DNA from 2 places in the Halobacillus sp. KGW1 genome. Region 1 is predicted to be linked to the other one. Evidence: predicted binding sites of a transcription regulator. Region 1 holds the regulator's gene; the other holds the start of a gene.
The links. The regulator NrdR, encoded in region 1, represses ribonucleotide reductase genes. The targets are predictions, from matches to a motif close to AACACNATATATNGTGTT.

Region 1 (14,908 bases):
AACAGCTTTCTTACGCTGTTCTGCAGGAAGAATATGAGGCGGCTTGGAGCCGATGATCCCCGTCAGATCGCCTTTACGAGTCATGATTGTCACACGTTGTGCGAGCATAACCTGACTCCACCAGCCTCCCACAGTCTGAAAATAGATATATCCATGATCGTCAATCCGGGTGACCATAAAGCCCACTTCATCCAAGTGACCAGCCACCATGATACTCGGGCCTTTTTTATTTCCGACTTTCTTGGCAACGAGGCTGCCAAGATTGTCCGTGAATACTTCGTCTGCGTATGGTGTGATATAACGTTTCATCACATCGCGAGCTTCACGTTCGTTTCCGGGCACACCTTTGGCATCTGTCAAATCCTTAAGCATATTCAACGTTTCATCTCTTTTAGACATATGTACTGCATCCTCCTTTACTCATTCCAACCATATTATAACCTCTTTGAAGCGATTTCACAAAAAATTGCGTCTATTATACCTTTAATATCCTTCGTCCTGACGTTGGTAATTCACTTCATTTTTTGATAGATAGGCGTGAAACCATTCTTCCTCCGTCAAGCCGATGGTCGCTGCCAGCTGTAAATACCCAAGGAACAGTGCGTGATAGGATTGTTTGTCCTTCTGTTCCCGAAACTCTTCCACCGCTTTATATACATTAAGAAACGCCTCGGTTTCCGTTTCACGGCAAACATAGGCACCCGGCTCAAAATGAAAGCCTGAATCGAGGCCGAGCGACAGCAGAAAATGTATTCCGTCTACATACTCTTCCAAGATGACCTCTTTTTCACTAGGTCCTTTACTACTCCAGAATTTGAAGCACCTGGTTTCATTCGCGAGTTCCCCGATTTCCACTAGCAGGGCAAGGATTTTTTCCTCTGTTTTTGTCCCTTGTTTAATGTCGTGCTGGTCTTCAATATATTGATCCAACGCTCGCTGCATGTCATACAATCGATTCCATTCCATTAAAATTCTCCTCTACTCAAAAATTGTCTTCAATAAATGTATCATTTTTTGAAACAAAAGGACATGCACAATCGTATGGTAGCTATGATGCTATATATAGGGAGTCGATACACATGATTATCATCCTGTTCCGCTTGTTATTATTGGTCGCTATCGCCTTCATCCTTTATACAGCCTACAAGTTCCTCATCAACCCACGAAGGAAACTAGACACCGCTAAAGATAAAAAACAGTTCTACTTCCATGACAATAAAGAAAATTCCAAGGAAAATTTTCTACTTACATGGAAAGGGTTGGTTTTCGAAGGTGAAAAGTACCTGGGGGCAACCGAAGATGCATTTGAAGTCGTCAACATCAGCGTCAGCGCACATCATCCGGAACGGCTGCAAGGACTCGACCGGGAGGATATCTATTTCATGGAGAAGGAAATCCTCATACGGTACCCGTACGCCACTATTGAATGGAAGTATCCGATGAACCGCCTTATTCTAAGCCGTTGGAACGATGACGAACAGCTCTAAGAGCTCGATACAGCGTCTCCAACCAAAAGAATCCGACCAGGAATGGTCGGATTTTTCACATGGGAGAGAAAGAACTTCCTGCATGCTGATATTCCATGAATTCTTAAGGTGCCGGCTGAAAGAAGTCACGCCAGAGCACCACTTCGTATTTCTTCCTGATCAAGAAAGTGAGGCCGATCAGGGCGCCGGAAAAAATAATCATCATTGGAAGAGACAACAAAGTGATCCATTGACCTACCGATGTATAAACCACTGCCAGCGGAAAATTTGCAAACAGCGAGGATTTCGTATATTCCTTGAAATCCGAACTGATTTCCAAGAGACAGTAGGATAGTAGATGAAAATGAATAAACGGGACAAGTCGAAGAACCGCCACCTGCTTTACCGAAAGGTTGGTTTGTTTCTTCAGCCATTTCTCCTTCACACGTTTAAGTTTCTTCAATCCTGATGGTAAGATGCGGATCATCTTGTAAAAAACCAGACTGGATAACATTGTCCCGATCACGGAATAAGCGGTGCCGGCAATTGGTCCGAATAGTACCCCGCCTGTGATGCATACAAGCATAACAGGCAGAAATAAGAATGGACGCAGTAAATGAATACCGATGAATAAGAGCGGTGCCCAAGCTTCCTGCTGCTCCAACCATGCCAATACGGATGTTGTTATCTCGCCCATTTCATCCCCCCTGTCTACATATTATGACAGGAGAATCAAAGGTAGAACTTACCGATGAGATAGCCCGCTCCCGCAATGTGAAGAAGGGACAGGAAAGGAAGGCCGAACGCGAATGCCCGGTGTTTCGTCTTATGTCTGAACACGTTCATTCCTGCCCAGCCGCCAAGTGCACCGCCAAGGACTGCTAGTAACCAAATGGTACGCTCCCGGGTCCTCCATGCCTGCTTCACTGCTCTCTTCTTATCCGACCCCATTAAAAGAAACAGCCAGATACTCATGCTCCCCCAAACGATAAATAAAGCACCCAGAAAACCCATAGAATGTACCCCCTTTATCTTTTTATATAAAAAAAGTCATTTCCTACCGAACGGAAATGACTCTTCTGCAATCTTTTTTATTTAAGTGCTGCTTTTGCCTGCTCTGCAAGTGCAGAGAAAGCTTGAGCATCGTTGATAGCTAGATCAGCAAGCATCTTACGGTTCATTTCGATACCCGCAAGTTTCAAACCGTGCATTAGACGGCTGTAAGAAATATCGTTCAAGCGAGCCGCAGCGTTAATACGTGCGATCCAAAGCTTACGGAAGTCGCGTTTCTTCTGACGACGGTCACGGTAAGCGTACTGACCGGATTTCATTACTTGTTGCTTAGCTGTTTTGAATAGTGCGTGTTTAGAACCATAATAACCTTTTGCTAGTTTAAGGACACGGTTACGACGTTGACGTGTCACTGTTCCACCTTTAACTCGTGGCATAATAATCCCTCCTGATTAAATCGATATCGTTATTAGTCTTTTGGAAGCATGTGCTTGATGCGGCGATAATCTCCAGCAGAAACCAATGCATCTTTACGTAGCTTACGCTTTTGTTTCGTAGATTTGTTTGCGAACAAGTGGCTAGTGTAAGCGTGAGAACGTTTCACCTTACCTGTTCCGGTTTTTTTGAAGCGTTTTTGAGAACCTTTATGGGTTTTCATTTTTGGCATGTGAATTTCCTCCTTTTACTTGATACACATACTTACTTCTCGCCTAGAGGAGCAAGCATTAAGAACATACTGCGACCTTCCATTTTAGGCTTGGTCTCAACTTGGGCAATATCTTTGCACTCTTCGGCAAGGCGTTCGAGTACTTTCTGTCCAAGTTCTTTGTGTGTGATTGCACGACCGCGGAAACGGACAGATGCTTTCACTTTGTCACCTTTTTCGAGGAACTTGCGTGCGTTACGCAGTTTCGTGTTAAAGTCATGGTCTTCGATCCCAGGGCTGAGACGAACTTCCTTGACTTTGATGACGGTTTGTTTCTTACGAGCTTCTTTTTCTTTCTTCTGCTGCTCGAAGCGATACTTTCCGTAGTCCATCACTCGGCAAACCGGAGGCTTCGCATTTGGCGCCACCATAACGAGATCAAGATTTGCATTTGCAGCAATATCCAGGGCTTCGTTACGGGATTTAACTCCAAGCTGCTCCCCATTCACATCGATCAGACGAACTTCACGGGCACGGATTTTTTCATTAACGTTCATGTTATCCTTGCTAATATCGAGCCACCTCCAACATATTTTAGAAAACTTATATGAGATCTGTCATCGACAAGAGATTTCCTGTTGCAAATAAAAAAAGTGTCGGCACATACTGCACCCACACGTCTCCTAATAAATCAAAGGAATAGTGACCTGCCAACTGCTTACGCGTCGATCAGGTGAGAAGCGGGTGCTTCTACTTGTCTCTAGATCCGTTCATTCAGTTACCTAAATAATAATAGCATGCCTGATGGTACATGTCAACACCTAACGAGGTGTCTTCATGACTACCTTTCCTAGGATAAGGGAAAGACGAGGAAAAATCAAGAGCTTTTTCCCATCTGGAAAGGAAGAAGAGACCGGAAGCAGACACTTCCGATCTCTTTGGCATTACTTACGGAGCAGTTTTTGATCGATTTCGTTACGAATTTCAGATTTGAACTGCTCCAGTGGTTTCGTTTCTGAATTCTGTTGGCCGTATCGGCGAACGTTCACTGCATTCTCTTCCATCTCACGGTCTCCGACAACAAGCTGGAACGGAATTTTCTGCATTTGTGCTTCTCTTATCTTATATCCGATCTTCTCATTGCGCTCATCCACCTCGACACGAATGCCGGCTTCACGGAGTTCATCCTCAAGCTTCTTAGAATATTCCAGATGCGCATCTGCAGAAACCGGAATGATTTTCGCCTGAACAGGAGCAAGCCAGGTTGGGAAGACACCTTTGTATTCCTCAATAAGGAAAGCAACGAAGCGCTCCATCGTGGATACGACTCCACGGTGAATAACGACAGGACGGTGATCCGCTCCATCTTCCCCTACATACGTAAGGTCAAAGCGCTCAGGGAGGTGGAAGTCCAGCTGAACCGTTGACAGCGTCTCATCCTTGCCGAGAGCTGTTTTCACTTGGACATCAAGCTTCGGACCATAGAAAGCAGCTTCTCCTTCTGCTTCCACATACTCAAGTTCCATGTCTTCCATTGTTTCTTTCAGCATCGCCTGTGCTTTTTCCCACATAGCGTCGTTGTCAACATACTTCTCTTTGTCTTCTGGATCTCTATAGGACAAGCGGAAGTAATAATCTTCAATACCGAAATCGCGGTACACTTCCTGGACGAGTCGAACGACACGCATGAATTCATCTTTCAACTGGTCAGGTCTTGCAAAGATATGGGCATCATTCAACGTCATCGCACGAACACGTTGAAGGCCGGCAAGAGCTCCAGACATCTCATAGCGGTGCATCGTACCAAGCTCCGCAATACGTACCGGCAGATTCCGGTAACTATGAAGCTGATTCTTGTAAACCATCATATGGTGCGGACAGTTCATCGGGCGGAGAACGAGGTCTTCATTGTCCATTTCCATTGTCGGGAACATATCGTCCTGATAGTGGTCCCAGTGACCGCTCGTTTTATACAAATCTACACTTCCAAGCACCGGCGTATAGACGTGATCGTAACCGAGTCGTTCTTCAGTATCCACGATATAACGTTCGATTGTGCGACGAATGGTGGAACCTTTAGGAAGCCACATCGGCAAACCTTGTCCGACTTTCTGATTGATTGTGAAAATCTCCAGCTCTTTCCCCAACTTACGGTGGTCACGCTCTTTCGCTTCCTCAAGCATCTTTAAGTGCTCATCGAGGTGCGCCTTTTTCTCAAAAGCAGTCCCGTAAATACGCTGGAGCATCTGGTTATCACTGTTCCCGCGCCAGTAAGCTCCTGAAATGCTCAACAGCTTAAACACTTTGATTTTGCTCGTCTGCGGAACGTGGACCCCGCGGCACAAATCGAAGAATTCCCCTTGCTGATAAAGGGTAACCTGCTCTCCTTCCGGAATAGCGTCGATCAGTTCCAATTTAAGGTCATCACCAATCTCTTTAAACTTCTCGATTGCTTCTTCTCTGGATACCTCAATGCGCTCAATTTCCAGGTTCTCATCAATGATTTTTTGCATTTCTTTCTCAATCTTAGGCAGATCTTCCGGCGTCAGCGATTCTTCCATATCGATATCATAGTAAAAACCGTTCTCAATCACAGGGCCTACACCGAACTTCACATCCCCATAAATGCGCTTGATCGCCTGCGCCATCAAGTGAGCTGTGGAGTGACGCATGATTTCAATGCCTTCCTGGTTTTTATAAGTCAGAATCTCAATGGATCCATCCTGATTTATCGGACGTCGCAGATCATAAGGTTCTCCATCTAATTTGACAGCCAGCGCCTGTTTCTTCAACCCCGGTGAAATAGACTGGGCAATTGCTTCCCCTGTAGTTCCTTGTTCAAATTCCTTTACGTTACCATCTGGAAATTTCATTTGAATTGTTGCCATTTCCCAACACTCCTTCTATACTTTCTTCCTTGCAGACAAATCAAAAAACGCTTATCCCTCGGCAAAATAAGCCAAGGGACAAGCGTTAGCACTCGTGGTTCCACCCTAGTTTCCGCTTCCGTCCAGGACGTACGCGGCTCGTTCGTCATCCTTAACGCGGATCAAACGCTGCCCATTACTAAAAACTGTTCACAGGCAGAGCTCGGAGGTGGTAAACAATGTAGCCGTCAGGAAGGAGCTTCCAGCCTATAGGCCCCTCTCTCTGGTCATGCGTCACTAATCGCTCGTGTCCTCTTCCATGCTGATTTATTAATATGTAGGTATTATATCCGTTAACAAAGAGGAAATCAAGCGTTGTCGAATGGAAAGTTCGATTTCGGTTTCCAAGATGCTTTTTCTTCAAAAATATTCATCAAGAGCTCCAGGTTGGAATCCTGCGATCGATCTGAATATATGATCAACTGTTCAGGGGCATGAACAAGAGCGGTCGTGACCGGCCACTTGATTGGGAGTTCTGAAATGGATGCATCCGGATATTGTTTCTTGTATAGCGTTGTTTCCGAATCCCGGACAGGATTTCCTTCATCATGGTAATAAACCAGTCCGCCATCATCCAGGAGATGAAGCAGTTGGACACCGGTATCTTTATGGTGGACACGCTGCCGCCAGGAATCGAGCATCAACTGATAGGACTCCTCCTGCTTGTACTCGTCAATGATTTTACCCGTGTATTCAATAACAGACTCATGAACGTTTTCTAAACAGGCAGCAGCCATCTCATCAAATTCCACGTACGTCCGCCCGGCCAAATAATCCTGGATGAAGGCGCGCAGATAGTGATAAACGGGCGGAAGCTTTACACCTGCCGGGGGATGCGCTTCAAAGTCCTGTCCGATCTCGAGCATGCGGTGTATCTCTTCCATATCTTCGTAATGGTAACGATGCTTCAGGACTCCTTCCATCCAACCAAGCATCTTCCTTTTCCTTATGACCTGAAGAAAAGAACGGATTGCCTCGACGTAAGCCTTGCCGTTCAGAGAGGCGTTGACCAACTCGACTTCATAGAATTCATTGTACTCCTTGAACAACCACAACCTCTGCTCCGTGACAATTGCATTATAAAAGATAACCGCTTCCGCGCGATTAGAAAAGTGAATGCCAAACACCAAGATTCCCCCTCATCCCGACTTTCCGATACGGTATTAGAAGGCGCCTGCGACGCCGTCTATTCCTTGTTATGTTTATGTCAGTCCAGAAGAAATCATGCCATTTCCATCTTCATCTTTCCTCATCGTTACCCTCTTCGGTTCCGGCCGGTCACTAACACACTCTCGCTGAGCTGGCGAATTCGTTCGGTAATCCGCTTCGCCTTCACTTGATCTACATCGCCGCGATTGGATGTCATCAAGACTTTCTCCAACTCATCGATCGTGTAGTTCGATGTGAAGAACACAGGAAGTCTCTCCATCATTCGGTAATGAAGAATACTCCCCAATACTTCGTCCCGGAACCATGCTGATTGTGATTCTGCACCAATGTCATCTAACATTAATACGGGGGTTTCTTTAAACGCATTGATTTTATCATTGATGGAATCGTCCTTTATAGACGCTTTCATCTCTCTGACGAATTCCGGCATGTAGATGACCATGGATGGAATATGCTTTTCGCTCAATTCATTGGCTATAGCTCCGAGAAAATACGTTTTCCCGACACCGAAAGGTCCATGAAAATACAACCCTTTGCTCGGAAGCTCTTCAGAAAGACTTTCAATATAACGGACCGTTTGTTCCACTGCCGCACTGCGGTCGGGGTCTTGAAGATCCAGTCTTGAAAGAGAGGCTTCCAAGATCTCCCTCGGCATGTGAAGACTCCGGACAAGTGACTTTTGCTGTTCATGCTCTTCCCGCTTCCTTTGTCGGCTGCACTTATCGTAAGCAAGCTTCACTTCCTGGCCATCTACTTCCACACGCGGCACGTATCCAGGGAGAATATTAATACACGCTTCACGTGACGGACACTTTTCACAGTTTTTCGATTGGGACTGGTACTCATAGAGCTTAATGAGATTCTTCTCCATGCTCTTCTCCGTCAACTCCGGATGGTGTTCTATCAGCTGCCGTACATCTTCCGACTGGAGCACTTCTTCTTTCATTTTGTTCATTCGATCTTGAAAGGTTTTATTGTTTCTCATCCATTTCTTCAATGATTTCTGGATCGGTTCCATTCTGCCACCTCCTCATTCATCCGTTCTCTCTGCTTGTCAACTTCCTTATACGTGCAGCGATATCATCCGTATCCACGTTAACCGAAGCAGAAACTTTCTCACCGGATCCTGCGTCCTTGTTGAACCAAGCCGGAATGACTTCTTCTTTCGTATTCACACGTCTCTGTGACTTCTGCTGACCCCACTGCTGATACTTCTGATGCTCAGCCTTAGCAAGATTCATCGCCTGACGCACAGTAGTCACGTTTTTCCGTGCCCAGTGCCCGGCTATTTTCTGCAAATAAGACTTGGACAATTTCATATCTGTTTTCAAAAGCACGTAGTGAACAAGAACATTCATGACCCCGGGGTTGATTCCCTGCTCTGTCATGACGTCCCGAATCAGCTTCAAATCCTGGTCAGATGCCCTGTTGCCCTGAGAAAGGTCTTCAAGAAGTTCCCTTGGTGATTTCCTTTCAAGCATGGCAATAAACTGATCTTCTTTACTCACACTTTCTTCCGCTCCTGTGTCCTGTGTTTTTTCTCGAGCATCTATATTAGACTGCTTCTTCGGGACAGGCTTTTCCTTCAGAAAATCATGACAGGCGGCTTTAAATTCTTCTTCTACGAGATAATGATTTTCATCAATCGCCCACGTCACGGCTTTTTCAATGTCGATCGTTGATAAATCATACAGCGTGGCTAGCTGAAGAATTAACTTTCTATTCCGTCCTGTAAGAATCTGTTCACTCGGATACATCCGTTTCTTTAGAGCATGATGGAGCCAGTCGAAATCCACTTTCGTTTGGGACGTCACAGGCCCTCGGCTCTCTTTCTGATTCTGCTTATCCGCAAGGGAGGTGGTCTCGGCCTGTACGGTCTCAAGCATTTTCGCATGAAATACCTGATCGAAAGTTGCAGTGACTTCTCCAAAACCATCCAGAACGTACTCTTTGCAGATGAGCCGTTCTTTTAAGTTTTCATATTTGCGCTGTCCGATTTCATGGTAAAGCAGAAGGGAGAGCATATCATCCATGAAGAATTCCTCCGCAGAGAAGGGAGGATACAGGTAATACATGTATTCGGCATGAGCCCCTTCCCCTTCTGCCTGGAAAGAACGCAGAAGGCCGATTGCCTCCAGCTTCTTCCTGGCTTCATAGATCTTATCCAATGGCGCAGACAGATAGCCCATCAACGTGTGGTGGGTCTGTACTTGTTCTGCAGCATTCATTTCAGACTCCGATAATAAAATCTGATATAAAGAAATCGCCAGACGACCGACGATCGGTTGATACAAATGGGATAACGAACGATGAAAATTCCTCGGCAGCTCCCCCCGCTTCACAACTCGAAAACCATCTACCGGGAGTAACTTCCCTATCGAATGATTCATCTTCCGCACCTCCTTCTTCCTTTCATATTACCCGGTTTCCCTTGAAAAAGAAAATGAGCCAATGCGGCTCATTTGTCATCTTCGTGTTTTATTAAATCCTTCAGTTCATCAATAAAAACATTGATGTCCTTAAATTGTCGATAGACGGATGCGAAACGGACATAAGAGACTTCGTCAATTCCAGAAAGACGCCCCATGACCATTTCTCCTATATCTTTACTCAACACTTCCGAGACGCCGCGGTTCCTGAGTTCTTTCTCGATGTCCAGTGTCACACCTTCCAGTTCCTCGACCGCAACCGGGCGCTTCTCACAAGCTCTGATCAAGCCCCGCATCAATTTCTCTCTACTGAATTCTTCTCTTGTGCCTTCTTTTTTCACTACAATCAAAGGAACTTCTTCAATTCGTTCAAACGTGGTAAAGCGGAAGTCACACTGTTCACATTCTCTCCGCCTGCGTATGGCCTGGCCATCCTCAATCGGCCGCGAATCAAGCACCTTCGTACTCTTGTAGTGGCAATTAGGGCATTTCAAAATTGATCAACTCCACATCGTCTTCGTTTCCACATCGCTTATGATGGATCGACAGGCTGAAATTGGCTGTCCAACTGCTTATACAACGAAACAATGGTGTTCCGACTGTATCCGAAATCAACGGGTCCACCGGAATCCGTTGTTACGGAAAAATCAACAGCGGTACGGAAAGGACGGACCATAATGATAGTCACAACAATGAAAGCACGCCTTTTCCCTTTATATTTAATCGTAAGTTCGCCGCGTTCCTTCGAGGATGCTACAATCTGCGAGGGTGCGGGAAACAGTTCTTCCACGGCACGGAAAACGTCATCACGCTTTGCTTTATAATAGTGTGTGACAAGTTCTTCATCCTTATGCTGTTCACTGGTTTCTGAGTGATTACTGATATATCTTGATATAAATGCTTTCACTTATCTGGCCCCTTCAATCCATTCGACATGATCTTCCATCATTTTAACATGATTCTTCAAAATAAGAAATAACAGTTACCAAAGGAGAGTTGACCCCATACAAAAAAGCCGCACAGACTTCTCTGCGCGGCTTGATTTACTGCGTTTCTCTTTTTAAAGGGCGCGAGATTCCTGTACTTCCACAGGTCCCATCCCTCTCGGCACTTCCACGGTTTCATTCTTCCCTGCTTCCAGTGCTTCAACGATGTAGTGGGCTGCAACGTTCGGATCAATACGGTCGCCGCACGTGTAGACATCGATACTTGCATATCCATGCTCCGGAAAACTGTGAATCGTCAAGTGCGATTCGGAAATGATGACCACTCCGCTCACCCCGTGTGGAGCGAACTTATGAAAAGCGACCTCTCTTACTTCTGCTCCCGCTTTCAAAGCAGCATCAACAAAAACCTGCTCTATATACGACATATCATTCAATTTCTCTTCATTACAATCCCATAGTTCAGCAATTACGTGTCTTCCCATTGTATCCATATTAAGGATCCCCCTTTGTACATTAACTTCTTCCCCTCTGAAATAACAGTCATGCACTACCATGGGGGAAAGTTAGTCCTGAGAGGTCCTAACCCTTTGAGTAGACATGAAAACATAAGAAATTCAGAAGTTCAAAAGAAAGTATATATGGTTTACCCGTAATTTGCAAGATTTATTTCAAATATAGCAAACCATAGTCACCGGGTCCTAGTATACGATACATTCGGGATGCTTTCTAGTGCTTTCTCAAGACACGCGGACCGCTTTCTCCTGCTGCATCATATTCCCGACATATTTAGCAAGGTCAACAACCCGGCAGGAGTATCCCCACTCATTGTCATACCAAGCCAGCACCTTCACTTTACGCTCTTCGATCACCTGGGTGGACAATCCATCGATGATCGCAGAAGAAGGGGACGTCGTATAATCTATGGAAACGAGCGGCTCCTCATTAAATTCCAAGATTCCTTTCATTTCATACCTTGCCATACCAGCAAACGCCTCATTCACTTCTTCTCTCGTCACATCGCGTTTCACATCAACGACGAGATCAACAAGGGATACATTTGGAGTAGGCACCCGCAGCGCCATTCCGTTCAGTTTCCCCCGCATGCTCGGGATCACTTCTCCCAATGCTTTTGCAGCCCCTGTCGAAGTCGGGATAATTGACTGTGTACAGCCCCGGGCGCGGCGGAGGTCCTTATGTGGATTATCCAGGTTCTTCTGATCGTTTGTAAAAGAGTGAACAGTAGTCATCAAGCCGTTGACGATACCAAATTGGTCTTCCAATACTTTTACAACAGGAGCAAGACAGTTGGTCGTACAAGAAGCATTGGACAGGACGTGATGCTGTTCCGGTACATAACTATCTTCATTTACTCCCATAACAATCGTAGCATCTACTTCTTTACCGGGAGCTGTTATGATGACTTTTTTTGCTCCTGCTTCGATATGTTGGGACGCTTCATCCTTCGTTTTGAATTTGCCGGTAGCCTCAATGACAATATCGACACCCAGTTCATCCCACGGCAGCTCATGCGGATCTCGTGTTGAACACAAGCGAATGACCTTCCCATCGACGACAAGATTCCCTTCCGCCGCTTGGATTTTGCCTTCAAATCGACCGTGAACACTATCATATTTCAGCATATGAGCAATGGTTTCAGCTGGATAACAGGCGTTTACAGCCACCAATTCTACAGAATTATCGATGACAGCCTTTCTAAAAACCATACGGCCAATTCTTCCCAACCCATTAATGGCAATCTTTGTTTTTCCCATGTTCCAGCCCCCTATATATGATATACTTTTTAACCCTTTTCACAGAAACAGTATAACATATTGCAAGCGCTTTTACATAAAAGAGTGCATTTTTTCACAAAAAAATAACACGTCGGAATCCCGACGTGTTATTATACGATGTTCCACCTTTGAAGTATGTCTTTTAATTGGTCGAAGCTTTGCTCGACAGATCCATTATTATCAATGACCGCATCGGCAAGAGCCGCTTTTTTCTTTACCGGGATTTGGGAAGCAATTCTTGCTTCTGCATCCTCACTGGTCGACTGATCACGTTCCATCAAACGTCGGAGCTGCGTTTCTTCCTCTACATAAACGACTAACGTCTTCTCGACATAATCCGTCAGCTTGCTTTCAAAAAGTAACGGGATGTCCAATACAACAGCACGGTGTCCTTCTTCCTTATAGCATTCCCGTTGACGAACCATTTCTTTTCTCACTTCAGGGTGAACGATGCCGTTTAATTCCTTACGCTTTTCTTCATTGGAGAAGACAACGCCCCCGAGTTTCTTACGGTCAATCGTCCTGTCCTCCAACAAAATATCAGAGCCGAATGCTTCAACAATACGTGTGTATGCAGCTTCACCAGGTTCCACCACTTTCCTCGATATCACATCGGCATCTACAACCGGGATACCCAATTCTTTAAACATAGCAGAGATAGTGCTTTTACCGCTGGCTATACTGCCGGTTAATCCGATGACAACAGTCATGACACGCCCCCCTTTATGTATAGAGAAGAGACATGGCTCTCCTCTTATTCCAACACTCATGAAAGTTTAATTAAGCCGATGATAATGAGCAGGACGCCCGGCAGGATGGATATACTCTCCACTTTCTCACTTAAATGTCTGCCGCTCCATATACCGCCTGCCAGCATGAGAAACGTAGCCAGTGTAATAAACAACGACGTCATTAGTGTAGGCATCCCGATCATAGCTCCGCTTACTCCCGCTCCGATAGAGTCCAGGGACAAGGCGATACCCAAGAGAAAGACTTCTTTCCCCCGGATACCCCCGGAATGATCCACATCTGCCGCGACGGGATCATTCAGTACCTCCGCCGGCTTAAACCATGAATCATCTTCCTTCTGCGGCTTCCTCTTCTTAAAAAACTGCCAAAGAAAGAATATACCTATGAAAATCAGGGCTGATGCTCCCGTTTTCTCCGCCACTTCCGGTGAGACATAAGCGATCAGCAAATGCCCGAAATAGGAGGAGAGCAAAAACACAACACCGGACAAACAAGCGATCGATAGGACAGCTCTCTTTGCAATGGTTACTTTCTTCAAACCTAATACACAGCCGATTCCAAAGCTGTCGATGCTGACTGCTGTCACAAACAAAAAAATGAACAAACCGATACTCAAGGTAAATCACCCTCCTGCTACACAGGATATGGGTTCACAGACCTGAGGTTACTCGGAGACAACCAGCCGCTGGCAATTTGGGCATATATGGGTGCCGCGACCGCTCACCTTCCGCTTCTCAATAGGCGTCCCGCACTCCACACAATCCTCGTCCTGTTTTCCATAGACACGCAGCTTCTGTTGGAACATACCGATCTCCCCCTGGCTGTTCAAGTAGGAGCGAATGGTGGTACCCCCCTGTTCGATCGCCTCGAGAATAACAGCAATACTCGCCTCGCGTACTTTTGCAGCTTCCTCTCGTGTCAACGTGTTCGCTATTCTCTCCGGATGGACTTTGGCGCGGAAGAGTGCCTCATCCACATAAATGTTGCCGAGCCCCGCTACGATGGATTGATCCAAGAGAACGGCCTTCATGTTACGGGACGTCTTCATAAGTTTCATATAGAAGTAATCCAAAGTGAATGCTTCCTCAAATGGATCAGGTCCAAGCTGTACTAACGGCTTCACCGAAGACTCTTCCCCTTTTCGAAACGCATGCATCGTGCCAAACTTCCTCACATCGTTATAACGGAGTTCCGTGCCGTCCGTGAAGTGGAAAATGACGTGCGTATGTTTAGGCTTCTCCATCGAGGATTCATAGACACCGAATTTCCCTTCCATTCTCAGGTGGGAAACGAGAGAGAGGTCATCCAGTTGAAAAATCAAAAACTTCCCCTTTCGCTCGATATCCCTGATCGTCTGCCCTCTCAGAAGACGATCAAATTCCTTTGGATCCTGCGGATGTTTGATGATGTTCCCCCAATAGACGGATACGGAGGCGATTTCTTTTCCAATGGCGAGATGGTGGAGCGTTCTCCTGACCGTCTCTACTTCCGGTAGTTCTGGCATTCTTTCATTCTCCTCACTTACTTTGCATCGTACCAAGTATCTCCGTAAGAGGAATCCACCTTCAAAGGTACATCCAGTTCCACGGTGCTTTCCATGACGGAGGCTACTAAATCCTGCAGTTTCTCAATTTCTTCTTTCGGTGCTTCAATGATCAATTCATCATGTACCTGTAATAACACTTTCGCCTCCAGTTTTTCTTCTACGAGGCGTTTTTCCAAATCGACCATCGCCTTCTTGATGATATCGGCTGCGCTCCCCTGGATCG
Region 2 (14,908 bases), 280 kb from region 1:
TTGTAGGAATTGAAATGATCGATAAAGGCATACCGCGTACGCATTATGAAGTGTTCGTCGGAGAAGAGAATATCGGTTTTGTAACGACAGGTACCCAGTCTCCGACTTTAGGAAAAAACATTGGACTTGCCTTATTGAAGAAAGAGTTTACAGAACCTGGCACGGAAGTCATTGTCCAAGTGCGGAAACGCCGTTTAAAGGCGAAAGTCGTCACTACACCATTTTATAAACGATAATTAAATGAAGGGGGAACTACGTATGGAATTTCGTTACCTGCCCATGACGGAGAAGGATAAGAAAGAAATGCTTGCAGCAATCGGAGTGGAGCACTCCGATGAGCTGTTTTCCGATATACCGGAAAGTGTACGTTTCAAAGGAGACCTCGATATAAAGGATCCGAAGAATGAGTTCCAATTGACGAAAGAGCTGTCCAATCTCGCAGAACAAAACGTTCATTTGAAATCCCATGTTTCCTTCTTGGGTGCGGGAGTCTACGATCACTATATCCCGTCGATCGTCGATCATGTTATTTCCCGTTCTGAATTTTATACGGCCTATACACCGTACCAGCCGGAGATTTCTCAAGGTGAACTCCAGGCAATTTTTGAGTTTCAAACAATGATCAGTGAATTGACGGGGATGGATGTAGCGAACTCTTCTATGTATGACGGCGGAACGGCACTTGCAGAAGCCGTAAACTTATCAGCCGGCCAGACGAAGAAAAAGAAAGTGCTCGTATCGAAAGCGATCCATCCGGAATCCCTTGACGTTATTCGATCTTATGTGAAAGGTCCCGGCCTTGAAGTCATTGAAATCGATCACAAAGAAGGAAAGACAGATTTGGAACAGCTGGAGAGAGAATTAGATGAGAATGTAGCCAGTGTCGTCGTTCAATATCCGAACTTCTTCGGTCAAATAGAACCCTTAGCCGAGATCCGCTCCATTGTGGATCAGGAGAAAAAAGCGATGCTTATTGCTTCCAGCAATCCTCTTGCGCTGGGTTATCTGACACCTCCTGGTGAATTTGGAGCAGATATCGTTGTTGGTGATGCGCAGGTATTTGGTATCCCTGCTCAGTTTGGGGGCCCACACTGCGGATACTTCGCCACGACGAAGAAACTGATGCGCAAAGTACCTGGCAGACTGGTCGGCCAGACGGTAGATGAAGATGGCAGACGTGGCTTTGTGCTCACGCTTCAGGCTCGGGAGCAGCATATCCGGAGGGACAAAGCTACTTCCAACATCTGTTCGAATCAGGCACTAAACGCTCTGGCAGCATCTGTAGCGATGAGCTCCCTGGGCAAGCAGGGCTTGAAGAAGATGGCGCGGATGAATATACAGAAAGCTGCCTATATGAAAAACCAGTTGGAGGCAGCGGGTTTTGAACTTCCATACAAGGACGCTTTCTTTAATGAGGTCGTTGTAAACGTCGGCCGTAATATTGCGGAAGTAAACAAAAAACTCCTTGCGAAAGGTTTCATCGGAGGGTACGATCTCGGTCGGATGTCAGAAGGATTGTCTGAACACATGCTGCTTGCTGTTACAGAAATCAGGACAAAAGAAGAAATTGATCAATTTGTTAAGGAAATGGGGGATATTCGTGGCTAATCAGGACTTTCCGTTAATTTTTGAATTGAGTCAAGAAAGCCGTACCGGATTCAGTCTTCCGGAGTTGGATGTACCGGAAGTGGACGTGGAAGGTATGATCGGCGAGAAATATGTTCGGAAACAGGAACCGGATCTCCCGGAAGTAAGTGAACTTCAAATTATAAGGCATTATACGGGACTTTCTAAACGGAATCACGGGGTCGACTCCGGTTTTTATCCACTCGGCTCCTGTACGATGAAGTATAATCCTAAAATGAATGAAGATGTTGCCCGCTTTCCTGGCTTCAGCCACATCCACCCGTATCAGCCGGAGGAGACGGTACAAGGTGCCCTGCATTTAATGTACGACCTTCAAGAATCGCTTGCTGCTATAACCGGGATGGATACCGTCACTCTGCAACCGGCAGCAGGTGCGCATGGAGAGTGGACGGGATTAATGATGATTCGTGCCTACCATGAAGCGAATGGGGATTACAACCGTACGAAAGTTATCGTTCCGGATTCTGCGCATGGAACGAACCCAGCCTCCGCAACAGTCGCAGGATTTGAAGCTGTAACCGTTAAATCCGATGATCGCGGGCTCGTCGATCTGGAAGATTTAAAACGTGTGGTCGATGAAGAGACGGCCGCCTTAATGCTGACAAACCCGAACACGCTTGGTCTGTTTGAAGAGGATATTGAAGAAATGGCATCGATCGTTCATGAAGCAGGCGGAAAGCTTTATTATGACGGTGCCAATCTGAATGCTGTTTTAGGTTATGCCCGCCCCGGGGATATGGGATTTGACGTCGTCCACTTGAATCTGCATAAGACGTTTACAGGTCCACACGGCGGGGGAGGACCTGGTTCCGGGCCTGTAGGGGTAACTGCAGAACTGGCGGCGTACCTGCCTAAGCCGATTCTGGTGAAACAGGGCGGTCAGTACATCTTTGATTATGATCGACCGGATTCTATCGGCCGGGTGAAGCCGTATTACGGTAATTTCGGCATCAACGTTCGTGCCTACACGTATATACGTACAATGGGGGCGGAAGGCTTGAAGAAGGTAAGTGAGTATGCTGTCATCAATGCCAACTACATGATGCGCCGCCTTCAGGAGTATTATGACCTTCCATTTGACCGTCATTGTAAGCATGAATTTATTTTATCTGGCAGACGTCAGAAGAAGCTCGGAGTACGGACGTTGGACATAGCAAAACGCCTGCTTGATTTTGGGTACCATCCACCGACCATCTATTTCCCGATTAACGTCGAGGAAGCAATGATGATCGAACCGACGGAAACCGAATCCAAGGAAACGCTGGACGGCTTTATCGATGTGATGATTCAAATAGCCAAAGAAGCAGAAGAGAATCCTGAAATTGTTCAGGAAGCTCCTCATACGACAATCGTGAGCCGCATGGATGAAACACAGGCGGCAAGGAAACCGGTATTGAGATACCGGAAAGGCGAATGAAAATAACCGGAGTCCCTTCAAGGACTCCGGTTTGCTTTTTTCTATCATGATTGGGATAATGAGTAATCTCCCGGCAGGATATTACTTCTTCGTTTTGATCTTTCCGGACCATTTTTTGAATCCGCTCTGCAGCATGTTCAAATCTTTGTAGCCGTTTTTATGCAGCAGCATAGCTGCACGTGCAGACCTGGCACCGCTTTGGCAGTACAGGTACACCGGCTTATCTTTGCGGATTTCAACAAGACGATTGCGCAGCTGCGATAGTGGAATATTTCTCGCGCCCAGTATATGTCCGCCTTCGTATTCTTTCGGTTCCCGGACGTCGATGAGCTGGGCTTTTCTGTATCCTTCGCGGAACTGTTCTTCCGTCAGTGTCGTCATGATTTTTCTAGCTTTGAAGTATCTATATAATCCAAAAGCAATGATCAAGACCAGTGCACCGATTAAAATCCATAAATCCATATGTGCCTCCCCCTTTTCTCTCTTTCTCTATCTATTATAGGAGGGAATCGTTTGCATTTCAAAAATATTTTTCCGTGTTTAAGCAAAAACATGCGCCATCATGGTTTTCCGATGGAAGTGGGAATGCAACAGATGAATAAATGGAAAAGAAGGATAATCGGCTGTTTTTGCTTCGGATTGCTTTTCAAATCGGCTTCGCTCGTAATATTATTAGATTGACAAATTTCTACCTTTTTGTTCAAAACACAAGATATTGAATATATTCTGAAAAAGGGCACAAGATATTGATTATATTTTTGAAAATGTGGTATGTTACTTATATCGATTTTTTATTTAGTAAGGGAGAGATGCAAGATGCAGACGTCAACCTCCACCGATGTCCATACAAAGATTAATGTGGAAAGACTGAACGCAGATATCCGTCAGTTTCCGCAAGTACATGAAATTACAGAAAACATGTCTATTACACACAAAGGCGTGTCCCGGCTTGTCATGTTGGACCGCTATGCATTCAAAGATACAGAGAAACTTACATTGTCGGAGGGAGACTTTGTTGTTCTCACGGTCAAAGACGATCCTAAGTTCCCGGCTCGAGGCTTTGGCTTCATTCATGAGATTGATTGGGAGAAGCACGAAGCTGTTGTCCGTGTCGAAGATGAATTCCTAAGCGTCCTTGACAGACCGGAAGAGCAGGAGTCAGGATTGATCCGCAGAAACCTTGACACGATTGATAAACCGTTAGAGGTATATTACGAACAGATCGCTCTTCGGAATGCGACAGGCCTGTCCGAAGTGGAAACAGATCCGCTTAAGAAACAGGAAAGTTTCGAGAAATTCTACGAAGAACTTTCTGATATGAATTTCATCCCGGCCGGCCGTGTGCTTTATGGTGCCGGTTCCCAAACGGATGTTACGTATTTCAACTGTTACGTGATGCCTTATATCCAGGATTCCAGGGAAGGCATATCCGATCACAGAAAACAGGTGATGGAAATTATGTCACGAGGAGGCGGTGTCGGTACGAATGGTTCCACACTGCGCCCACGCAATACGCTGGCCCGTGGAGTGAACGGTAAATCATCCGGTTCCGTTTCCTGGCTTGATGACATTGCGAAATTAACGCACTTGGTTGAACAAGGTGGATCGAGACGCGGTGCGCAGATGATTATGCTTTCAGACTGGCATCCGGATATTCTTGAATTCATCATTTCTAAAATGCAGAATCCACGAATCCTGCGTTACCTGATCGAAAATACAGAAGATGAACAAATTAAGCAGCTTGCCAAGGACAAGCTTAAATTCACCCCACTTACGGAGACGGAGAAAGATCTCTATCAGAGCGTCGTGAATTACAAGCATATCCAAGGACAAGGGGGCTTTACGGACCAAAGCATCCGCGAAGCAGAAGAAAAGCTTCAAATCGGCGGCACTTATACCGTTCATAATTCCGAGTTTTTGACGGGAGCCAATATCTCCGTCTGTGTCACAAAAGAATTTATGGAAGCTGTCGATCAGGACGCTGCCTACGAACTGCGATTCCCGGACGTGGAGAATTACACAGAAGAGGAAATGCGTGTGTATAACGAAGAATGGCACAACAGCGGCGACGTCCGTGAATGGGAGGAACGTGGTTTTGGAGTCCGTACGTACCGTACAGTCAAGGCGAAAGAACTTTGGAACTTGATTAATATTTGTGCTACGTACTCAGCAGAGCCGGGTATCTTCTTCATCGACAATGCCAATGAGAAAACTAATGCGACCGCTTATGGTCAAAAAGTCGTTGCGACAAACCCTTGTGGAGAGCAGCCGTTAGCGCCGTTCAGCGTTTGTAACCTTGCTGCCGTAAACTTGGCCAGTGTCGCCGATAAGGCTAACAAGCAGGTCGATTTCGCTAAGCTGAAACAAACGGTCGAGCGTGGTGTGCGTATGCAGGATAACGTTATTGACGCAACGCCATACTTCCTGGAAGAGAATAAGAAGCAGGCTCTTGGTGAACGTCGTATTGGATTAGGGGTAATGGGGCTCCACGATCTCCTTATTTACTGTGAATCCGTCTACGGTTCCGAAGAAGGAAATAAACTTGTCGATGAAATCTTTGAAACCATTGCGACCACGGCTTATCGTGCATCGATTGAACTCGCGAAAGAGAAAGGAAGTTTCCCGTTTCTGATCGGAGAGACAGAAGAAGAAACAAAGGAGCTTCGTGAGCGTTTTATCAACACAGGTTATATGAAAGACATGCCTGAGGATATCCGTAAAGATGTATTGACTTACGGTATCCGCAACTCCCATTTGTTGACTGTTGCTCCGACAGGTAGTACAGGCACAATGGTGGGCGTTAGTACTGGTCTGGAACCTTATTTCTCCTTCTCTTACTACCGAAGCGGACGTCTAGGTAAGTTTATTGAAGTGAAAGCAGATATTCTTCAGGAATATTTGGATGAACACCCGGAACAGGATCCAAACGAGCTTCCAGAATGGTTCGTAACCGCAATGACTCTCAGCCCCGAAGCACATGCAGATACGCAGTGCATTATCCAACGCTGGGTCGACAGCAGTATTTCCAAGACGGTAAACGCACCGAAAGGATACACGGTCGAACAGGTAGAGAGCGTCTATCAACGCCTATACCGCGGGGGAGCGAAAGGCGGTACGGTGTATGTGGATGGAAGCCGTGACAGCCAGGTGCTCACGTTGAAAGCAGAAGAGAATGATTTCGACGGCGAACAGACAGAACTCTTTGAAGAAGAGGAGAAGACGCCGCGTGTCGTTCTCATGGATACGATTCAGGAGCTCGACAAAACAAATGTGACGATTGGATCGGAAGTCGGTGACACCTGCCCGGTCTGCCGTCAAGGAACGGTAGAAGACATCGGCGGATGCAATACGTGCACGAACTGTAATGCGCAATTGAAGTGCGGACTGTAAAATGGAAGAAGCATCGGACAGGCTGTCCGATGCTTCCTTTTTTCTGGGTGCAGCATTCCTTGTCACTCAGGTTAAACTAGTGTATCATTTTATATTGGGAAACAGATCACCAGACCATTATCGGTAGGGTCGTGCCCATTTGTACATACAATGGTAATTGGGGGTTCATCATGCCAACACCAAGCATGGAAGACTATATTGAACAAATATATATATTAATAGAAGAAAAAGGATATGCCCGCGTGTCGGATATCGCAGAGAATCTCCAGGTTCACCCGTCATCCGTCACCAAAATGGTGCAGAAACTGGACCGCGATCACTACTTGAATTACGAAAAATACCGGGGTTTGATTCTGACGTCTAAAGGGAAAAAAGTAGGAAAGAGACTGGTGTACAGACATGAATTACTGGAGCAGTTTCTTGAAATCATAGGGGTCGATCATGAGAACATTTACGAGGATGTGGAAGGGATTGAGCACCATATGAGCTGGAATTCAATCGACAGGATTGGAGATTTGGTGCAGTACTTTGATGAAAACCCTGAACGTATGAAGGCCCTCCGTGAAGTGCAGAAGAAGAATGAAGAACAAAATGAAGAATAAGACATCAAGAGACGCTTGGAAAGATTCCATGCGTCTTTTTTTATTACATAGGGATTAGGTCCCGGTTGTTCTAAATTCCATTTGTCGCGTTTATAATGAACTAAAGTGGGGTGAGGCAGTATGAAAGTGGATGGAGTATTTTCGGGAGGCGGCATAAAGGCTCTGGCGTTTATCGGGGCCTTGGAAGAGCTCGAGGAACAAGGGTACAAATTCCGTCGTCTGGCCGGTACCTCCGCCGGAGCGATTCTGGCATCGCTGACAGCAGCTGGATTCACTTCGACAGAAATAAGGCAACGAGTGGAGAAACTCTCTTTTGAACAATTGGTAGATGTGTCGATTACAGACCGGCTCTTCCCCTTCTTGAAGTGGCTGCTTCTCTATTTCCGGATGGGGTTATATAAGGGGAACAAGCTGGAAGCGCTACTGTCTGAATGGCTGGAGGAGAAAGGAATACGGACGTTCGCAGACCTCCCTGAAGGTTCCCTGAAGGTCATCTGTTCCGACTTGACCCTTGGAAGGATTGTAGTTCTGCCCGATGATCTAAAGAAAGTCTATGGGATTGATCCTGCCACCTTTTCTGTAGCGAAAGCCGTTCGGATGAGTTCAGGCCTCCCTTATTTTTTCATTCCTGTCAAGATTCATGGCAAACGGGGGAAGTCTTTTATTATTGACGGAGGGGTTTTGAGCAACTTTCCATTATGGATATGGGAAAAAGCCGACGGATGCCGTACGAGGCCTATCATCGGAATGAAGCTGAGTGACGAACCGGATAAACTGCCGGAGCAGCAAATCAGCAATGCGATACAAATGTTCCACGCCCTTTTTAAGACGATGCAGCAGGCACATGATGCACGCTACATTTCCAAAACGATGAGCAAAGACGTTATTTTCATTCCGGTAAATGATGTGGAAACCACTGATTTCCATTTATCGGACGCGGAGAAGGAAGCTCTAATTGAACTCGGGCATGTCCATGCGCGGAAGTTCCTTAAGCGTTGGAGCAGATGAATAAGAATACATGAAAAAATCGAGCCATTAAAAAGTGGCTCGATTTTTGTCTTTGCTCTTATTTCCTTCTATAACGCGAAGCTGTGGACCGCTGCTTCTTTTTCTTCCGCGCTTACCTAAAGGGGAAGGCTTGCTTTGTGCTTTGACTACTGTTTTCTTCTTAACTACAGGAGCAGGCTGTTTATACTTTTGTTTGGATTGTTTAACCGCTTGTTTATATTTCTTCATCTCATTACGGTTCCCGCCGCCTCCAAATCCTCGGTTGCGGAGGAAAAGGAAATAAATAGCACCATAGATCAATACGGCGAAACCGACCATCATCAGGATGGAGTTCAGAAAGCTGGATGTGTTGGTGAACAGCTGGACAGCCACGAAGAAGACAGCAAGGCCGATGAGCGTGTACATGACAGGAGTCATCCACTTACGCATATATGTTCCTCCTTTCTAATATAAGGGTCATGGGTCATCTTCTGAAACACCCGTTGATTGTCTATACCCTAAACAGGGACATCTTTATCATGGAAAATGCTTTCTTGTGTGCTTATATGTGTTATTCAAATTGTTTCCTTATTTCATCGTTTTATGCAAATATTGTCTGCCTTATTCATCTGTACATTCAGGGTTTTCCAATGGAGGGTCGTACCTTTATTTTATAACATTCCTCCCTTAATCTCCAGCATTTGCCCGTGCTCAGGCATGAAATAATAGCGGTTGGTTAAAATGAGTATAGGAGGTATGAGAAATGGCAGATAAACAGAAAGATCAAAGACAGCAAGAACCACAGCAGAGTGTGTTAGGAAAAGCGTTGATTACAGGTTTTGTAGCGGGAATATTGTGGAGTGGATTGGGAACAATTGCTTATTACTTCCATTTCGCCGAAGTGTCCGCCGCTTCCTTCTTCTTTCGGTCTTTTTTTCAAACGGACTGGACGGGGACGTGGCTCTCGGAAGTACTTGCCATCCTGCTTACAGGCATCCTATCCATTCTAACCGCGCTGGTCTATTATTTTTTACTTAAAAACAAAAATGGACTTTGGCCGGGGATGTTGTACGGAGGGATAATCTGGGCCGTAGTATTCCTCGTTCTGACACCGGTCTTTCCGGCGGTGCCAACCTTTTTGGAGATGGACAGCGATACGTGGGTGACGACGGGCTGTTTATTTATTTTATACGGCGTATTCATAGGGTATTCCATTTCTTATGAGTATAGAGAGTCGAGCGAGACTTCGAAATCTTATTCAAAGCAGGGGAGAGTGTGATAAACTGGAACTGTAATTGAATCGTTTAGTGGGGGTCTAGGAATGGGGAATAAACGAATCTTCTTGATCAACGGTCCGAACTTGAACATGCTCGGCAAGAGAGAGCCCGATACTTACGGGCACGACACGCTGGAGGATGTCGTTCAATTAGTGAAGGACACGGCATGGGAAGCCGGGTATGAAGTAGAGGACTTTCAGTCGAATCACGAGGGAGAGTTGGTTGATCGCATACAGCTTGCTGAGGAAAAGGCTGCGGGGATCATCATTAATCCGGCTGCTTATACACACACAAGTATTGCCCTGAGGGATGCGATCAGTGCTATTACCCCTCCTGTGATTGAAATTCATATATCCAATGTACACAGCCGTGAGACGTTTCGGCACACATCCATGCTGGCTCCTGTTTGTGCGGGTCAAATCGTCGGATTCGGTATCGATGGATATCGCCTTGCCGTAATGGGGATTATTGACAAGATAGAAAAGGAAGGGAGAAATTAATTATGAGTAAGTTGTCAAGTCTAAGGAAGGCTGTTGCCTCCCGGGAATTAGACGGGATTCTTGTCATGAGTGAAATGAACAGACGATACTTGTCTGGGTTTACGGGGTCGTCAGGAGCGCTACTGATTACAGCACAAGAGTCCGTTCTTGTCACGGACTTCCGATATACGGAACAGGCAGGGAACGAAGCGCCTGATTTTCGTATCGTTGAACATAAGAAACCGCTCCACGAGGCGGTTGCGGAACTATCCCAGCAGTTAAACCTTCATAAAATCGCCTTTGAAAAAGATTATGTTACATATAGTCAATATGAGCAGTATAAACAAGCATTAAGCGCGGAACTAGTTCCGACTTCCGGGTTGATTGAAAAATTACGCTTGATAAAGACGGATGAGGAGATTAGTATATTAAAGGATGCCGTCAAGATTGCGGATGATGCCTTTGAACATATCCTCAATTACATAAAGCCTGGTGTCAAAGAAATAGATGTATCAAATGAACTCGAGTTCTTCATGCGTAAACAGGGAGCAGCTTCCTCAAGCTTCGATATCATCGTCGCATCCGGCTACCGTTCCGCATTACCGCACGGAGCGGCTTCTGAGAAGACGATTCAATCCGGGGAGCTGGTCACTCTTGATTTCGGGGCTGTATACAAAGGTTACAGCTCAGATATGACACGGACAGTCGCTGTCGGTGAAATCAGCGATAAGCTAAGAGACATTTATGATACAGTTTTAGAGGCGCAGCTTAGAGGTATGAAAGGAATAAAAGCAGGCATAACCGGTAGACAGGCAGACGCATTGTGTCGTGATTATATTAAGGAAAAAGGATACGGCGATTACTTCGGACACTCGACAGGTCATGGAATAGGTCTTGATGTCCATGAAGGGCCGGGGCTTTCCTTCCGTTCGGATCAGATTCTCGAAGAGGGCATGGTCGTTACGGTGGAACCTGGTATTTATATTCCTGAGGTAGGTGGATGTCGGATTGAAGATGATCTGATCGTCACTGCGACCGGTAATGAACGCCTGAACACCACAACCAAAGAATTGATCACGTTGTAATTTAAAGGAGGAATCATCATGATTTCAGTAAACGATTTTCGAACAGGATTAACAATCGAAGTGGATGGTAATATCTGGCAGGTTATGGAGTTCCAGCACGTCAAGCCTGGAAAAGGTGCCGCATTCGTCCGCTCAAAACTCCGTAACCTTCGTAACGGCAACATTACGGAGAAAACGTTCCGTGGTGGAGAAAAAGTAGAGCGTGCTCATATTGAAAACCGAAAAATGCAGTATCTCTATGCAAATGGGAACATGCATGCGTTTATGGATATGGAAACATATGAGCAAGTCGAGATTCCTGGTGCAACGATTGAAACAGAACTAAACTATTTGAAAGAAAACATGGAAGTCCAAATTCAGTCCTACCAGAGTGAAGTGATCGGAGTAGAGCTTCCGAAGAACGTTGAACTGACGGTAACTGAAACGGAACCTGGTATCAAAGGGGACACAGCAAGCGGCGGTACGAAGCCGGCTACGCTGGAAACCGGATTGTCCGTACAAGTACCTTTCTTCATCAATGAAGGAGATGTACTGCTTATCAGCACAACTGAAGGTAAATACGTTTCGCGTGCTTAATGCATGCTGCAGCCCTTCCCATGCGGGAAGGGTTTTTTTTGTTCCTTAAGCTCTATCAGAATCCTCTATTAAACCTCTATTTTTTCTTCTCTCACCTGTCATAACCCGGAAGTATAGGCATACATATGAAGTAAACCAATTAAAGGAGGGAGAGGAATGAAAGAGATTGTCCGATTGTTTCCTCCTTCTTTCCAACGATTTCTGATGAATGATGTTTCCTGGGGGAAGGTGCAGGAAATTCGCTTGAGGGTCAATCATCCATTAGAAGTGTTAGATGGAGCAAGCCATACCAGTGTGAAAGGAATTATCGTTACAGCGGAACACCTTGCCTTTGTGCTCAACCAGATCAGCCAATTTTCTCTCTATCGGCTCCAAGATGAACTGAAAGAAGGGTTCTTGACGATTGAAGGTGGACATAGAGTCGGTCTGGCAGGGAAGGTGAACACTTCCGGACACCGGATCGATACATTAAAGCATATCACTTTCATGAACATCCGAGTCGCTAGAGAAGTGGCTGGACAGGTCTCTTATCTCCTCCCGTTTTTATATGCAGATGGAAGGTGGAAAAGCACGATGATTATCGGCCCTCCCCATTCAGGAAAAACGACCCTGCTCCGGGCCTTAAGCAAATGGATTGGTTCGGATCATACGGGATACCGGGGGTGCAAGGTGGCAGTCGTGGACGAGCGTTCTGAAATTGCTGCAAGTTTAAGAGGCGTCCCCCAGTTGGAGGTAGGAGTCAGAACGGACGTCATGGACGGCTGTCCGAAAGCAGCCGGAATGATGATGATGATCCGTTCCATGTCGCCCGACGTCCTCATCGTCGATGAAATCGGCGGTCTGGAGGATGCGGATGCCGTCAGGGAAGCTTCTTACACCGGTGTACAAGTCATTTGCAGTATACATGGCCGGACGTTGGATGGCGTGAGGAAACGCCCTTCGGCACGAAGCTTGGTCGAGGAACAAGTCTTTGAACGGTATGTTGTGTTGGAACGAATGTCTCCGGAAAGAAATGGAGGCGTAGTGATTCTGGATGAATCCGGCAAAAAGCTGGCGGGATGGAAAGGATGGGATGATCGTGCAGTGGATCGGAGCCGTCATTATTCTGACTGTCACCACGTGGACAGGGTTTGACATCGCCTCTCGTTTTCGTAAGCGGCCCGGCCAAATCAGACAGTGGAAGAGTGCTCTTCAGATGATAGAAGCAGAAATGGTCTTCGGACATTCGTCTTTGTGGGAAGTATGTGAGAACTTATCGAAACAGCTGCCGGACCCGATCGCTCGGTTCTTTCAAGAAATGGTGGAGAATATAGATGACTGCGATGATTTTCCTTCATGGTGGTCAGGACATCTTCAAAGGCACTGGTCACAGAATGCACTTGGTAAGACGGAACTGGAAATTCTTCATCAGTTTGGAAGGACACTTGGACAGCATGACTTGGAGCAGCAGCAGAAACAGATTCAGCTGACCCTTCATCATCTAGACAGAGAGCTTCATGAGGCAATGGAAGGGGTGGAGCAGTACCAGAAGATGGCAAGAGGGATGGGAGTTTTGAGTGGTCTGTTAGTCATAATCTTAATTATGTAAAAGGAGGACGAAACATTGTGCTTCAGGATGCAACGATCCTTTTTCAAATAGCCGGTGTCGGGATAATCGTAGCAATGATTCACAGTATTTTAAAACAGATGGGGAAAGAGGAAATCGCGCAAGCTGTCACGCTGACCGGTTTCATTATCGTATTATTTATCGTTCTCCATCGTTTGGCCGATCTTTTTCAGCAAATCAAATCGGTATTTCTATATCAAGGGTAGGTCATGGATATTATTCAAGTCGTTGCTTTAGGACTGGTCGCGGCACTCTTGATCATCCTGCTTCAGGAACACAAATCGACGATTGCTTTCCTGCTGTTATTATTTACGGTCCTCATTATTTTTCTGACGATCCTTGATCAAATACAGCACATTTTCTCTCTGTTATCCTATATGGCCAACCAGGCGCAGGTAGAGCCGGTTTATTTCAAAACCATCCTGAAAATAATCGGCATCGCCTATATTGCGGAATTCGGTGCCCAGTTGATTCGCGACGCAGGATTAAACGCCCTGGCATCCAAAGTAGAACTGGCTGGAAAGTTGTTCATTCTAATGCTGGCCATCCCGATCATCACGGCCGTTATTGAGACGATTATCGGATTCATTCCAGGGGCATGAAGAGGAGGGGTGCAATGAAACAGATAATTGCCGTGATTTTCCTTTGTCTATGTTGGGGGAGCTTCCCTGTTGTTTCCTCTGCATCCCCCTCTCCATCCTCGGTAGAAACGGATGATGGGTCGGATATGCTTGATCACTTATCGGTGGACGAGCTCGAACAGAACTGGCTGGATGTTCAACGGCAGTATGGGGAGTATCTCCCGGCTTTCAACGGGGAGAATTTCAGGGATTTCATTGACAAAGAGAGCACAATCGAAGCGTCGAAATGGTATTCCGGTATTTTGAAGTTCTTTTTTCAGGAATTGATGGTCAATGGGAAGCTCTTGGCAACGTTGTTATTCCTTACGTTATTCAGTACCCTGCTTCGGTCCATTCAGTCGGCCTTCGAGAACTCTGTTGTCAGCAGAATTGCTTACATGGTCATATATCTTGTGCTTATCACGCTGGCTTTGGAGAGCTTTCGGCAGGTGATTACTTATACGCTGGATACAATCGAACGGATGAGCAGTTTCATGATTGGTCTACTGCCTCTGTTGCTCGGGATCATGGCTTCATTCACGAACCTTATGTCTATATCTTTCTTTCATCCGATCATTATTGCACTTGTGCAATCAAGCGGACTGCTTGTGAAATATTTGTTGATCCCTTTGTTTGCATCCTCTGCCCTCCTGCTTATTGTAGGTACGTTGAATGATGATTACAAGGTCGATCAGCTTGCAGAACTGCTTAGGAAAACGGGGCTTGCTGTCATGGGCGTGTTTTTAACTATCTTTCTAGGTGTCATTTCTGTACAGGGGACGGTTACCGCTGTGCAGGACGGAATTACTATGAAGACGGCAAGGTTCGTTACCGGTAATTTCGTCCCGGTAATCGGCCGTCTGTTTACAGATGCTACGGACACGATCTTAGGCGCATCCCTTGTGCTGAAGAATACGTTAGGAATTGCCGGAGTGGTTATTCTGCTTGGAATTGCCATTTTCCCGGCCTTGAAGGTACTCGCCATTGCTATTATTTACAAAATTGCTGCCGCACTTCTGCAACCGCTTGGAGATGGTCCCGTTATTGAGGCGATGGCTGTTGTAAGCCGGCACATTTTTTATATATTTGCAGCATTGCTGATGGTTTCGATGATGTTCTTTCTTGTAATTGTCATTATGGTTGCAGCTAGTAATATAACGATGATGATCAGGTAAGGGGGCTTTAAGTTTGGAAGCTTTCGTAGAATGGATTACGAGAATTG

Region 2: AXG56_RS06935 (vitamin B12-dependent ribonucleotide reductase) is a predicted target of NrdR. The motif match lies at 3,769-3,786, and genes of this name have one in related genera.

The regions. Positions count from the first base shown of each region.
Region 1 is NZ_LSOC01000002.1:1,492,926-1,507,833, forward strand. Features, by position in the region: gene AXG56_RS08435 (M42 family metallopeptidase) at 1-399, opposite strand, end outside; gene AXG56_RS08440 (dUTP diphosphatase) at 484-966, opposite strand; gene AXG56_RS08445 (hypothetical protein) at 1,080-1,487, shown strand; gene AXG56_RS08450 (TVP38/TMEM64 family protein) at 1,591-2,163, opposite strand; gene AXG56_RS08455 (DUF1294 domain-containing protein) at 2,199-2,480, opposite strand; gene rplT (50S ribosomal protein L20) at 2,558-2,914, opposite strand; gene rpmI (50S ribosomal protein L35) at 2,947-3,144, opposite strand; gene infC (translation initiation factor IF-3) at 3,177-3,680, opposite strand; ribosomal protein L20 leader region at 3,765-3,885, opposite strand; gene thrS (threonine--tRNA ligase) at 4,068-6,011, opposite strand; gene ytxC (sporulation protein YtxC) at 6,359-7,177, opposite strand; gene dnaI (primosomal protein DnaI) at 7,306-8,238, opposite strand; gene AXG56_RS08490 (replication initiation and membrane attachment family protein) at 8,255-9,610, opposite strand; gene nrdR (transcriptional regulator NrdR) at 9,679-10,143, opposite strand; gene AXG56_RS08500 (hypothetical protein) at 10,182-10,556, opposite strand; gene speD (adenosylmethionine decarboxylase) at 10,710-11,087, opposite strand; gene AXG56_RS08510 (glyceraldehyde-3-phosphate dehydrogenase) at 11,334-12,368, opposite strand; gene coaE (dephospho-CoA kinase) at 12,500-13,099, opposite strand; gene ytaF (sporulation membrane protein YtaF) at 13,156-13,755, opposite strand; gene mutM (DNA-formamidopyrimidine glycosylase) at 13,804-14,643, opposite strand; gene polA (DNA polymerase I) at 14,661-14,908, opposite strand, start outside.
Region 2 is NZ_LSOC01000002.1:1,208,713-1,223,620, reverse strand. Features, by position in the region: gene gcvT (glycine cleavage system aminomethyltransferase GcvT) at 1-236, shown strand, start outside; gene gcvPA (aminomethyl-transferring glycine dehydrogenase subunit GcvPA) at 259-1,608, shown strand; gene gcvPB (aminomethyl-transferring glycine dehydrogenase subunit GcvPB) at 1,601-3,064, shown strand; gene AXG56_RS06940 (rhodanese-like domain-containing protein) at 3,146-3,526, opposite strand; gene AXG56_RS06935 (vitamin B12-dependent ribonucleotide reductase) at 3,881-6,454, shown strand; gene mntR (transcriptional regulator MntR) at 6,625-7,056, shown strand; gene AXG56_RS06925 (patatin-like phospholipase family protein) at 7,177-8,064, shown strand; gene AXG56_RS06920 (SA1362 family protein) at 8,092-8,493, opposite strand; gene AXG56_RS06915 (YqhR family membrane protein) at 8,807-9,322, shown strand; gene aroQ (type II 3-dehydroquinate dehydratase) at 9,365-9,820, shown strand; gene AXG56_RS06905 (Xaa-Pro peptidase family protein) at 9,823-10,884, shown strand; gene efp (elongation factor P) at 10,903-11,460, shown strand; gene spoIIIAA (stage III sporulation protein AA) at 11,617-12,594, shown strand; gene spoIIIAB (stage III sporulation protein SpoIIIAB) at 12,539-13,048, shown strand; gene spoIIIAC (stage III sporulation protein AC) at 13,066-13,272, shown strand; gene spoIIIAD (stage III sporulation protein AD) at 13,276-13,668, shown strand; gene spoIIIAE (stage III sporulation protein AE) at 13,683-14,861, shown strand; gene spoIIIAF (stage III sporulation protein AF) at 14,875-14,908, shown strand, end outside.